Regions from separate parts of the Staphylococcus sp. 231237_7MaSpsaltlick genome, predicted to be linked through region 2. Evidence: riboswitches for the same ligand, from Rfam matches in the RefSeq annotation. Region 2 holds a riboswitch; the other holds the start of a gene.
The links. A riboswitch is a leader RNA that binds a small molecule or an ion and turns the genes downstream of it on or off. The one in region 2 is predicted to bind thiamine pyrophosphate.

Region 1: another riboswitch for thiamine pyrophosphate. It lies ahead of ACF91D_RS23810 (ECF transporter S component); the one in region 2 lies ahead of ACF91D_RS17485 (ECF transporter S component).

The regions. Positions count from the first base shown of each region.
Region 1 covers NZ_JBICNX010000019.1:30,284-37,209, forward strand. The annotation lists gene ACF91D_RS23795 (class I SAM-dependent rRNA methyltransferase) at 1-933, opposite strand, end outside; gene auxA (lipoteichoic acid stability factor AuxA) at 1,143-2,444, opposite strand; gene graF (glycopeptide resistance-associated protein GraF) at 2,708-2,842, shown strand; TPP riboswitch at 3,063-3,164, shown strand; gene ACF91D_RS23810 (ECF transporter S component) at 3,254-3,829, shown strand; gene ACF91D_RS23815 (ABC transporter ATP-binding protein) at 3,842-5,257, shown strand; gene ACF91D_RS23820 (energy-coupling factor transporter transmembrane component T family protein) at 5,250-6,056, shown strand; gene purD (phosphoribosylamine--glycine ligase) at 6,228-6,926, opposite strand, start outside.
Region 2 covers NZ_JBICNX010000009.1:29,654-36,579, reverse strand. The annotation lists gene ACF91D_RS17500 (class I SAM-dependent rRNA methyltransferase) at 1-502, opposite strand, end outside; gene auxA (lipoteichoic acid stability factor AuxA) at 887-2,188, opposite strand; gene graF (glycopeptide resistance-associated protein GraF) at 2,432-2,566, shown strand; TPP riboswitch at 2,814-2,915, shown strand; gene ACF91D_RS17485 (ECF transporter S component) at 2,997-3,572, shown strand; gene ACF91D_RS17480 (ABC transporter ATP-binding protein) at 3,585-4,997, shown strand; gene ACF91D_RS17475 (energy-coupling factor transporter transmembrane component T family protein) at 4,990-5,796, shown strand; gene purD (phosphoribosylamine--glycine ligase) at 5,905-6,926, opposite strand, start outside.

The sequences.
Region 1 (6,926 bases), on a different contig from region 2:
ATAATCCTTTAATACTGAAAAAGTTTTCTTCTTATTTCTAGCGAAGCTAGGTGGATCAACAACAATTGTATCGTAAAATAAATCATGCCTTTTCGCATAGCCATAAAAATCAAAAGTATCCATAACGTAAATATATTGTGATTTAGGATCAATGCCATTCAAACCAAAGTTCTCTTCAGTTAAAGGTCTAGAGCGATTGGCTAAATCTACACTTGTCGTATTTTTGGCATTGTCTGCAGCAACAACTGAAAATGCTCCCGTATAACTAAACACATTAAGCATGTTGCGATTATCAGAATAGTGCTCTTTTAATTTTTTTCTTACTTCTTTTTGATCTAAAAATATGCCAGTCATTGGACCATCATCTAAATCTACATTATAAAAAGTAAAGTTTTCTTCGATTACAATTGGGAATTCTGGAGCTACTCCTTCTACAAAACCACCTGTAATCTCAGCATCTTTGAAACGCATTTTTTCAAAAATAGAAGTATAATCAAACACTGTCTTTAATGCTTCTAATATTTGATATCTGAATTTATAAATGCCTTTAGAATACCATTGAATTAATAGATGACCGTTATAGTTATCTATTGTTAATCCACCTATACCATCACCTTCACCATTAAATAATCTAAAAGCATTTGTACCGTCTATATTATAGAAATAAGTTCTTTCTTCTTTTGCTAGTTCAAACAATCTTTCAAAAAATGGTATATTAATTTCTTCGTCTTGCTCATAACTTAATACCCAACCAAGTCCCTTATGTTGTCTTCCTACATATGCTGTAGCAATATAAATACCTTGATCGTTAACGATATAAAATAAGTCCCCTTCTTTCAAATGGTCATGATCGTATATATCATCCGCTTCAACTAATGGATATTGATTTAAATATTTTGTTTCTTTTCCTTTATTTAATGTGGCAGTTTTCATAATATTATGACAGCCTTTCTACTATTTAGTATGATTTTAATTTGCTTATCTATTCTATCATTTCATATACATTGTTACATTAAAAATCTAAATATATCAGTACTTTTTAGTAATGTAAGATCCCGTTACTCAACTTTACTTAAATACATAAAAAAACCTACCTTCCTAAATCATATAGGAAGATAGGTAACGTCTACTCACATTATACTTTAATCATTTGAAGGTTGTCGTAACTTAATCGTAAACGCGACAATGACTGCTATTAACATGATAAATAAAATCGGTGTAATGAATATTGATAATAACAATCCATGAACCATAATATTTACAAATTCTGTTAACAATTTAAAGAATAATATGCTTACCATAAACAATTGAAGATAATAGAATCTGCCGCGTAAGAAATTTGTAAGTGTCGTCAAAATATATACAATAATAATAATCATTAGTAAGAACAATGTTACCCATTCAATTACATATTGCGTCTGTGAAATTTCCCAGTCTCCTGACACAAATAATGAATTTCTATTATTGAATTCAATTAATGTAAAAAATAGTAATACCGCACCACATATAAGTTCTACATATGCGCGCTTTAACCATTTTGGTTTCTTCATCCAATTTGGAACATCGTCCTCTTGAATATCAATTTTATTCTTCCATTTTTCGATAAACTTATCTTTCTTTTCTCTAGCCTTTTGAATATCCACACTTCTTCTTGTTTTACGTGTAAATTCTGTAGTTTTGTCTTGTAAATTTTTCCAATGTTCTTTAGTTTGATTTGATACCGAGTCTTTACTAGCTCTAGAAAGCTCTGGGGCTTCCTCACCCAATTCCTCTTTAGTTAAAGGCAGTGATCTTCTCAAGAATAAGAAGTTCCAAATTGCCATTTGACCTAACAACCACATAATTAAGAAAAATGTGTTAACACTAAGAATATCAACTGGGACAATCTCGTCACTATCAATTCTGCCATAAAGCACAATTTGCGTTAATAAATAACTAATACCATATGTGAAAATAATCCATAAATAATGGTACTTTCTATGATGCTTATTTAACTCATCCTTATACACAATGTAACCAATATGCACAGCAAAAGGAATGACAAAAATAATAGCAAAGAAACTATAAACTTGCGTCATTAAAATTAGTGTAATTAAGAAAAATAAAATTCCAATAACTAAAAAGAAGATTGAAATATCATAGTCATAACCTGTCGTTCTATACAGTGTCATACCTAATAATAGGACAACGACACCAAATAAAATAATGATTATGGCGCTTACTATTGGGAAGTTCCCTATATAGTTACTCATCACCCTAATTATTTCACTGAAAAAAGCATTAATAAAATCCCATACATTATGGATATGTAACTCTGGTTTACCTTTACCATTCAATTTATGAATTAAAGGTAAATTAACCAAAATGATGAGACCTGTGAAAAGCGAAACGATGCCTATGATATAGCTATATAGTATCTCGGCGTGTTTCTTTATAAAAGACATACCATTCACCTCAAAGTTATTATATATGAACATTTAGTTCTTGTCTTTAATAATCTAATAAATAAGTCTTTAGTATGATAGATTAGTTGTATTGTCAAAATTCCACATTACTAATGATATTAAACAATTATTTCATTAAATTCGTTAATTTTATTTTTTGTTTTAAAATTTAATGTAAATAACAGCACAATCAAGCTATGTTTATAGTTAATATTATGTGGTATACCATCTATATAATCAAACATCAATAAGGAGTGTCACATATGAGTAAAGAAGAATTAAACAAAAAAGCTGCTGAACAAGCAAAAGAAGCAGAAGAAAAATTAAAAGAACAAAAAGAGTCATCATCAGATGATGTAGAGGAAACTAAAAAGAATATTCAAGACACATTGGATTAATTAAAATAGACGTTTATAATGTCAAACATTATAAAGATTTAGGGTGATGCTTTACGCATCACCCTATTTATATGTCTATCAACCCTATTTAACACCAAAACTTCAGCTATACAGACACCAATTCATACGATTTATTAACTTGTCATTTACCCTTTTATTAAAAAAGTAACCTTGACATAATATTGAAAAAGTCATACATTATAATTAAATTTAAATATAACATTCGCACTAGGGGTGTTTTGTGACTGAGATGAGGTATACCCTCAAACCCTTTGAACCTGATCTAGATTAAACTAGCGTAGGAAAGTGTATTGCGATACTGAATAATTTATTTGAGTATCTGTATGCCAATATCTAAGCGCGCACTTTTTCTAGAAGGTTGTGCGTTTTTTTATTTGGGAGGAAAGTATTATGTCAAAAGATTTAAAACTATCTGAAATACTTGTTACTGTATTGATTGCAGTGGTATTTGCAGTGATTTATAATCTCTGGAACTTTGTTTATAAGGCAGTTCAAATTACAGGTTTGCATCTTGAAGAATTAACGTATGGCGCTTGGTTTATGGCGGCCGTAGTTGCTTATCTCATCATTCCAAAGGCAGGTATTGCCTTACTTGCTGAATTTGCTGCCGGTGCAGGAGAAACAATTATTATGGGACGTTTCGACATTGCTACAATGATTTATGCATTAGTTCAAGGCTTAGCCTGTGAAATTATCTTTTTAATTTTTAGATATAAATCACGTAGTGCAATGGTAGCAATGTTAGCAGGATTCTTAACTGCAATTGCAACGCTACCAATTGATTTTGCATATGGTTATTTAGGAGAGATTGCAGGTTGGAACTTAGCTTTATATATAGGTTGTAGAGTAATTAGTGGAATTGTTGTAGCTGGACTCCTTTCCTATTATATCGTCAGAGCCCTCGACCAAACTGGTGTTACAAAATTATTTAGACCAGCTACAAAACATGACTACGACAATTTATAAGGAGTCACAATATTGATATCCATAAAAAATTTACGATTAAAATATCCAAATGCAGATAAAAAAATATTCAATAATTTAAACTTAAATATAAATAGTAAAGAAAAGGTACTTTTACTTGGTCCATCTGGTTCAGGTAAAAGTACTTTACTCAATGTGTTAAGTGGTATTGTGCCAGAATTAGTAGACCTTCCAATGAAATATGACGAACTTCATATAGACAAAGATTGTGGGGTCATTTTCCAAGATCCAGATACACAATTTTGTATGCCTAAAGTATATGAAGAATTGGCATTTGTGTTGGAAAATTTACAAGTTCCTAGAGAAGAAATGGATGAACGTATCGACAATGCTTTGGCTGCAGTTGATTTAGACGTTGATAAAAATCAATACATCAATCAATTGAGTGGTGGTATGAAACAAAAACTAGCGATAGCCGAGACTATTTTACAAGAAACAAACACACTTTTCTTAGATGAACCTACAGCAATGTTGGATGTTTATGCCACAGTAGATTTATGGCAAAAAATCAAACAAATATGGGATAACAAAACAGTGATTATTGTCGAACATAAAGTAGAGCATATATGGCAACACATTGATCGTGTCATACTCTTCAATTATGATGGTGAAATCATTGCCGATGAGACACCTGAAATCATTTTAAAGCATTATGAGTCACTATTATCCGAATATGGTGTCTGGCATCCACATGCATGGGATTACGCACCAAAGCCTTTAAATAAACACTCACTGCACTTTACAACTCAGAGCGTTGTAAATTTCCAAGATATTACGATACAACGTGGAAAAAGACGGTTATTACAAATCCCTGAATTATCAATTAAATCAGGTGAATGGATTACCATAACAGGACGTAATGGAACGGGTAAAACGACATTACTCGAATCGATGATGCAACTCCTGAAATATTCAGGTGACTTATTCATAGATAACAAAAAAATCACAAAAATTAAGCAAGCTGCGCAACACATGTATTTAGTTTATCAGAATCCTGAATCTCAATTTATTACAAACTCAGTATATGATGAAATTTATATTCAATTTAAAAATAAGCAAAACACGGTTGAACAAGCCAAACAAGAAACTGAAAATATGTTAACAACATTACAACTCAATTCTGTACAAACGCAGCACCCTTTCGAACTTTCTATTGGTCAGAAAAGACGTTTAAGTGTAGCAATAGCGCTAAGTTCATCTTCAAGATTCATCTTGTTAGATGAACCTACATTTGGACTAGATAGCCATAATACATTTAATTTAATTAAACTATTCCAAAAGCGTGTTCAATCGGGCCAAACAATTATAATGGTCACACATGATAACGAGATAATCTCACGATATGCTACTCGAAAGTTTAATGTTGAAAATCAATTCTTAATAGAAGAAATGGGTGATATTAATGTTTGATCAATGGAAGAAGCAGCAGTCCTTCGTAGACGATGTTAATATCATCACGAAGTTAATACTTGGTGTATTGTTATTTTTCTTCGTTATATTAATACACGAATTTGATTATATGGTTTACTTTATGTCATTAATCTTAATATTTATGCTCATATTTAACGGTATAAAATTTAAGATCACGTTACCTTTTGTATTTTTTACAGTCATCTTTAGTATCATTTCCGCCTTATTTATGATTTTCTATGGTGATGGTACACATACACTGTTTAAACTAGGTTTCATTCATATTACAACTGAAAGTTTATATAGAGGGTTGCATTTAGCAATGCGTACTTCAACTGTTGCATTTTTCGGTATTCTTATTGCTTTCACTTCACAAATTGTTATGATTTTTTACAGTCTCATGCAACATTTAAAGGTCAAACCTAAAGTTGCCTATGCATTTATGGCTGCAATTCGTATGGTTCCGCTTATGTTTAGCTCTTTAATCGAGCTAAGAAAATCAGTGAAGATGCGCTATCAAATGATAGACCGAAGCAATTACAGTGGTTTAAAACGGATGAAACATTTAATTATCCCATTATTAAGTCAAAATATTCGAAAAGCACATCAACTATCAGTTGCCATGGAGAAAAAGGGCTTTAAAGACGGAAAACGTACTTACTATTATTACGCCCCGTTTTCTTATAAAGATATTCTCTTTGTCATAATAATTATCCTAATTGCAGTTTGCGCTTATTTTTTATCAGTATTATTACCAATTACTGGTATTCAAGATATTCGAATAACAAATATTTATTAATCTCAAAATTTTCATTTCAATTTATCCAATATTAAATACCGTATCATACTAAAAGCAATTGTCTTTATTAAATAGGAGGACAATTGCTTTTTGTACATTAAAATATTGTGAAATTTCCTATAATAAAAAAACGGATGAACATATCATCCGTTTCTAATCACATATAAATAATTATTTCATCGCTTTATCACTAATATCAGTACGATAAAATAGTGCATCACTTTCAATTTGGTCAACTGCTTTATAGGCATTTGCTTTTGCAGTCGCAATATCAACACCTTCGCCCAGTGCCAAAATCACACGACCTCCAGAAGTCACAAACGCATTATCTTCTTTCTTCAATCCACTAACAAAATAACTGCCATCAAGACTAAAGCCAGAAACCTTCTCGCCCTTATCATAACTACCTGGGTACCCCTTAGATGCCAACATAACACCTACCACCGCATCATCTTTCCACTTAAAATGCAACGGCTGTTTATTATCTAAATCAATGATATGTTGCATTAAGTCACTTTCCATACGCGTTAATAGGACCTGTGCTTCAGGATCACCAAAGCGTGCATTAAACTCAATCACCTTAGGCCCTTCTGCAGTAATGATGGCACCAATATATAACACTCCAAAAAACTGATACCCTTCTTTAACAAGTGCATTAGCAATCGGTTGCGCAATTGTATCATTTGTTTGTTGTAAGATATCTTGACCAATATGCGGTACCGGACAATATGCGCCCATACCACCCGTATTAGGTCCTTGATCATTGTCATAAGCTCGCTTATGATCTTGAGCGATGCAATCAAATGGTACAGCATAATCACCATTAACAAAGGTCATGAGTGAAAATTCTTCACCTTCTAGAAACTGTTC
Region 2 (6,926 bases):
CAACGAAACCACCTTTAATTTCTGCATCTTTGAAGCGCATTTTCTCATATATTGAAGTATACGGAAATACTGATTTTAATGCTGATAATACATTATAACGGAATTTATAAATCCCTTTTGAATACCATTGAATTAAGAAATGGCCATCATAGTTGTCTATTGTCAGACCTCCAACGCCATCTCCTTCACCATTAAATACTCTAAAAGCGTTTGTACCATCAATATTGTAGAAATATGTTCTTTCAGATTTTGCTGCTTCGAATAATCGTTCAAAAAATTGCGTGTTAATCACTTCATTTTTATCGTAACTTAACACCCAACCGATACCTTTATGTTGTTTACCAACGTATGCTGTAGCAATATATTGTTCCTGGTTATTAACTAAATAAAATAAATCCCCTTCTTTTAAATGATCATGTGAATAAATATCATCTTCATCTATAAGTGGATACTCATTTAAATATTTTGTTTCTTTACCTCTATTTAATGTGGCAGTTTTCATAAAATTATGTCAGCCTTTCTGCTTTTTATATTTATAATTTTTCTTTGCTTACTTATTCTATCATCTCAATCTTATCGTAACATCAATTATCTTTAAATCATTACATTATTAATAACATTACTAGCAAATATTAAAGGCCGAAACAAAAAATAATGATATCCTCGCTTTAAAGTGGACACTGAAAAAGTGGAAACTTTAAAGCGAACATATCAAAAATAAATGTTTCGGCCTAAAAATTAATATCGGCAATACCCGATTAAAATTGAAAGTATACTTAACACAGACTTGATTTTAATAGCCACTATCGTCGAAGTTAGTCGCTATCATCTTATTTATACAATAAGTTTCAACGCTACACTTTATACGCTTTAATAACTCAATGCATTAATATTTGCTTGGTTCACGTAATTTCATTACAAAAGCTACTACAATAGCAATTAACATAATTAGTAATATTGGCGTTATGAAAATTGATAATAGTAATCCATGCACCATAATATTCACAAATTCAGTAAGTAATTTGAAAAATAATAGACTGACCATAAATAATTGTAAATAGTAAAATCTATCTTTTAAGAAATTCGTTAGTGTCGTTAATATATAAATAATGATAATAAACATTAAGATTAGTAACGTTATCCACTCTATTACATATTGTGTTTGAGAGATTTCCCAATTACCAGAAACGAATAATGAATTTCTATTGTTAAATTCAATTAAAGTGAAAAACAATAGGACTGCGCCACAAAATAATTCCACATACGCTGATTTCACCCATTTAGGTATTTTCATCCAATTAGGAATATCATCCTCTTGAATATCAATTTTATTTTTCCACTTAGTAATGAATTTATCTTTTTTATCTCTTACTTTTTGAATATCTACACTTCTACGTGTCTTCCTAGTAAACTCTGTTGTTTTATCTTGTAAGTTTTTCCATGTTTCTTTCGTTTGATTTGTTACAGTGCCTTTACTTGTTCTAGATAGTTCCGGTTCTTCTTCCCCAAGTTCTTGCTTAGTTAATGGGAGGGATCTTCTTAAGAATAAAAAGTTCCAAATTGACATTTGACCCAGCAACCACATAATTATGAAAAATGTGTTTACACTTAAAATATCAATCGGTATAATTTCATCACTATCAATTCTCCCATATAGCACAATTTGCGTAATTAAATAACTAAAACCATAACTGAAAATAATCCAAAGATAATGGTATTTTCTATGCTCTGTATTTAACTCGTCTTTATAAACGATGTAACCAATGTGAATTACAAATGGTATTACGAAAATAATAGCAAAGAAGCTATAAACTTGAGTCATTAATATCAATGTGATAATAAAGAACAATATACCGACAACTAAGAAGAATATGGAAATATCATAGTCGTATCTAGTTGTTCTAAATAGAGTAAAACCAATCAAAACAACGCCAATACCAAATAAAATGATTATAATGGCGCTAATTACTGGAAAATTCCCAATATAATTGCTTATTACTCTAATTATTTCACCAAAAAATGCGTTTATAAAATCCCATACATTATGAATATGTAAGTCAATTTTACCCTTGTTATTTAATTTATCAATTAAAGGTAAATTGATTAAAATGATGAGACCTGTGAAAAGCGAAACGATGCCTATAATATAACTATATAATATCTCAGCGTGTTTCTTTAAAAAAGACATACCATTCACCTCAAAAGTTATTATATATTAACATTTAGTTCTTGTCTTTAACAATTTAATAAATACGTCCATAGTATGATATAAATAGATGTATAGTCAACTTTCCACTTATACCATTCAATTAAACAATAAATTGATTATAACTAAGACTCAAATTTAAATCACTAGTTTTGTTTGAATTTTTTATGTTGTGGTATATGTAAGTTATAGAAGTTCATATACTTTAGAAGGAGTGTTTAATCTATGAGTAAAGAAGAATTAAACAAAAAAGCCGCAGAACAAGCAAAAAAAGAAGAAGATAAATTAAAAGATAAGAAAGAATCTGCTGAAGATAGTACAGAAGAAACTAAAAAGAATGTACAAGATTCACTAGATTAATTGTTTCAATAATATAAATATCACATGCTTTAAAATATAAATGTAAATTCGACAAGTGAGGCTGGGGCAAAATAAATGCTCCAGCTTTAGCTTTGGTTATTACTTTTGTTGAACTTTCCATTAAGTTTAAAAGAAGATAATTATTAAACTTAATGGTAATAAAGTACATACATTAAATATTAAATTCAATTGATAGCCTTGACATTGTTCCTTAAAAGTCATACATTATAGTTAAATTTAAATTAATCATTCGCACTAGGGGTGTTTTGTGACTGAGATGAGGTGTACCCTCAAACCCTTTGAACCTGATCTAGATGAAACTAGCGTAGGAAAGTGTACTAATCACCTATTTTTCAGGTATTTGTATGCCTATATTTTAACGCGCAACTTTCTAGAAGGTTGTGCGTTTTTTATATTAGGAGGTTTTTTTATGTCAAAAGGATTAAAGCTTTCAGAAATTCTAGTGACTGTACTAATTGCTGTTGTTTTTGCAGTTATTTACAATATATGGAATTTTGTGTATAAAGCATTACAAGTTACAGGGTTACACTTTGAGGAATTAACATACGGTGCTTGGTTTATGGCTGCTATCGTCGCTTATCTTATTATTCCTAAAGCTGGTATTGCAATATTAGCCGAGTTTGCGGCTGGTGCTGGTGAAACTATTGTCATGGGTCGTTTTGATATTGCAACTATGGTCTATGCCTTATTACAAGGTTTAGCATGTGAAATTATATTTGCTATTTTCAGGTATAAGTCTCGTTCAGCAATGGTCGCAATGCTCGCTGGTCTCTTAGCTTCTATTTCAACATTGCCTTTAGACTTTGCTTATGGTTATTTAGGTGAAGTTGCCGGTTGGAATCTAGCGTTATATATCGGCTTCAGACTTATAAGCGGAATCATCGTTGCCGGCTTAATTTCCTACTATATTGTAAAAGCATTAGATCAAACGGGCGTAACTAAATTGTTCAGACCTGCTACAGAAAGTGACTATGATAATTTATAAGGAGCAATCACGTTGATAGTTACAAAAAATTTGCGATTAAAATATCCAAACGGTAAGAAAAAAATATTTGATCATTTAACACTCCAAATCAAAGAAAAAGAAAAAGTACTATTATTAGGACCATCCGGTTCTGGCAAAAGCACTTTATTAAATGTATTAAGTGGTATTGTACCAAATCTTATTGATCTACCTATCAAGTATGATGAATTGAATATCGACGATTCAAGTAGTGTTATATTTCAAGACCCAGATAGCCAATTTTGTATGCCCAAAGTTGACGAAGAGTTAGCATTTGTTCTAGAAAACCAGCAAGTCCCCCGACATGAAATGGATGAACGCATAGATAATGCACTTAAAGCCGTCGATTTAAAAGTTGATAAAAATCAATACATTAATCAACTAAGCGGTGGTATGAAACAGAAACTTGCAATTGCCGAAACGATATTACAACAGTCGAACACCTTGTTTTTAGATGAACCTACTGCAATGTTGGACGTTGAGTCAACTGCAGAATTATGGAATAAAATCAAAGCCTTATGGCAAAACCAAACAGTGATTATTGTCGAACACAAAGTGGAACATATATGGCAACATATGGACCGTGTCATCTTATTAAATTATGATGGTGAAATTATCGCTGATACTACCCCAGATAAAATCTTGAATAAACATGAAGATTTACTAACAGAATATGGGGTTTGGCACCCTAACGCTTGGCAATATGCTCCGCCAACGATACATTTTAATAATAATACTAATACAAACTTAGATCTTGAATTTGAGAATGTGAACATAAAACGTGGTAAACATAATTTAATCAACATACCTCATTTAAATATTGGTACTGGTGAATGGATTACAATTACAGGCGCAAACGGCTCTGGAAAAACCTCATTACTTGAATCAATGATGCAATTAATTAAATATGAAGGACGTATGTTAGTAGACAAGCGTCCTTTCAACAAAATTAAAGTAGCAGCTAAATATATGTATTTAGTTTATCAAAATCCAGAATTACAATTCATTACTTCTTCTGTTTATGATGAAATTCATATTCAATATAAAAATAAATTTAATTCTAGGCAAGAGGCTGACGCGCAGACTGAATCAATGTTAGAAACACTTAATTTGTTAGCCGTGAAATCTCAGCATCCTTATGAACTTTCCATTGGTCAAAAAAGACGTTTAAGTGTTGCAATCGCTCTAAGTTCATCGTCTGAATTCATTTTACTTGATGAACCGACATTTGGCTTAGATAGTCATAATACATTTAATTTAATAAAGTTATTTCAACAACGTGTAACTAGTGGTCAAACTATTATTATGGTAACACACGATTCAGAAATCATATCCCGTTATCCAACAAGAAGGCTACATTTAGCACATCATGTCATAGAAGAAATGTCTGGTGATCATTATGTTTGATATTTGGAAAAAATATTATACTTTTGTAGATGATGTAAATATAATTACAAAGTTAGCAATCGCAGTTATTTTATTTTTCTTTGTTATACTTGTTCATCAGTTTGATTTTATGCTCTACATTACATGTTTAATGCTGCTATTTTTATTAGCTTTTAATGGTTTGCAATTAAAAATCACTTTAACATTTGTTATTTTAACGATGCTATTCAGTCTCATATCTGCGTTGTTTATGATTTTTTATGGCGATGGTACGCACACACTATTCCAATTCGGCTTTGTCCATATTACTTCAGAGAGCTTATATCGTGGCTTACATTTAGCCATGCGTACGACTACCATTTCATTTTTCGGGATTTTAATTGCTTTCACTTCTCAGATTGTTTTAGTATTTTACAGTCTAATGCAACACTTAAAAGTAAAACCTAAAGTTGCTTATGCGTTTATGGCAGCAATTCGTATGGTTCCATTGATGTTCATTTCCTTAATAGAACTTAGAAAATCATTAAAAATGCGTTATCAGCTAATTCACGCACAAAATTATCGTGGCTTTAAAAAATTGAAACATTTACTAATTCCTTTATTAAGTCAAAATATCCGCAAAGCACATCAACTTTCTGTAGCAATGGAAAAAAATGGGTTTAAAGACGGTCCAAGAACGTACTATTATTATGCACCTTTCTCGTATAAAGATTTTCTATTAATTTTAGTAGTAGGAATCATTTTATTAAGTGCTTATTTATTGGCACAATATATTCCTATTACAGGCATTGAAGATATACGTGTAACAAATATTTATTAAAAAGGTTAACCACCTTTTAAGTAGTCATATTATCCAAAAACAAAAGCGATTGGACAAAACTTAAACCACTTTGTCCAATCGCTTTTTAATTTTAATACAATCTCTCAATTATTTAATCGCTTTATTACTAATATCTTTACGATAGAAAAGGCCTTCGCTTTCTATTTTATCGACCGCTTCATATGCATTATCTTTAGCTTTAGCAATATTTTCACCTTCACCTAATGCTAATATGACACGACCACCTGAAGTAATATACACATCATTTTCTTTCTTTAAACCACTTATAAAGTAATCGCCATTTAAATTAAAACCTGATACTTGATGTCCTTTTTCATATTGTCCTGGATAACCTTTTGAAGCTAACATGACACCTACAACTGCATTATCTTTCCATTCAAAATTGATAGGCGCTTTTGCTTCTAAATCAATTATATGTTGCATCAAGTCGCTCTCCATTCGCGTGAGAAGGACTTGTGCCTCTGGATCACCAAATCGAGCGTTAAATTCTATTACTTTTGGCCCGTCTGCTGTAATAATTGCACCTATGTAAAGTACCCCAAAGAATGAGTAGCCCTCTTTAACCATAGCTTGTGCAATTGGCTGAGCAATATCATCGTTAGTACGTTTCAATATCGATTCATCAATATGAGGCACTGGGCAATATGCACCCATGCCACCTGTATTTGGACCTTGATCATTATCGTATGCACGTTTGTGATCTTGCGCAATACAATCGAATGGTACTGCATAGTCTCCATTCACCATAGTCATAAGTGAAAACTCTTCACCTTCAAGGTATTGTTCAAATACAACAACACCTTCTTCTTCAGGATATAAAGTTTCTACACCTGCTTGTGCTTCTTCATAATTACTTGCAATAATGACACCTTTACCAGCAGCTAAACCATCCTTCTTTAATACCACAGGGTATTCACAAGATTCTATATATTGTAAGGCATTATGTTTATTAGTGATTTCTTTGTATTCTGCCGTTGGTATTTTATATTTTTCCATTAATTGTTTTGCAAATAATTTCGAACCTTCTATTTGTGCAGCGTCTTGATTAGGCCCAAACACTTTGATATCAGCTGCTTGTAATTTATCTGTCAAACCTTCTGTAAGCGGCT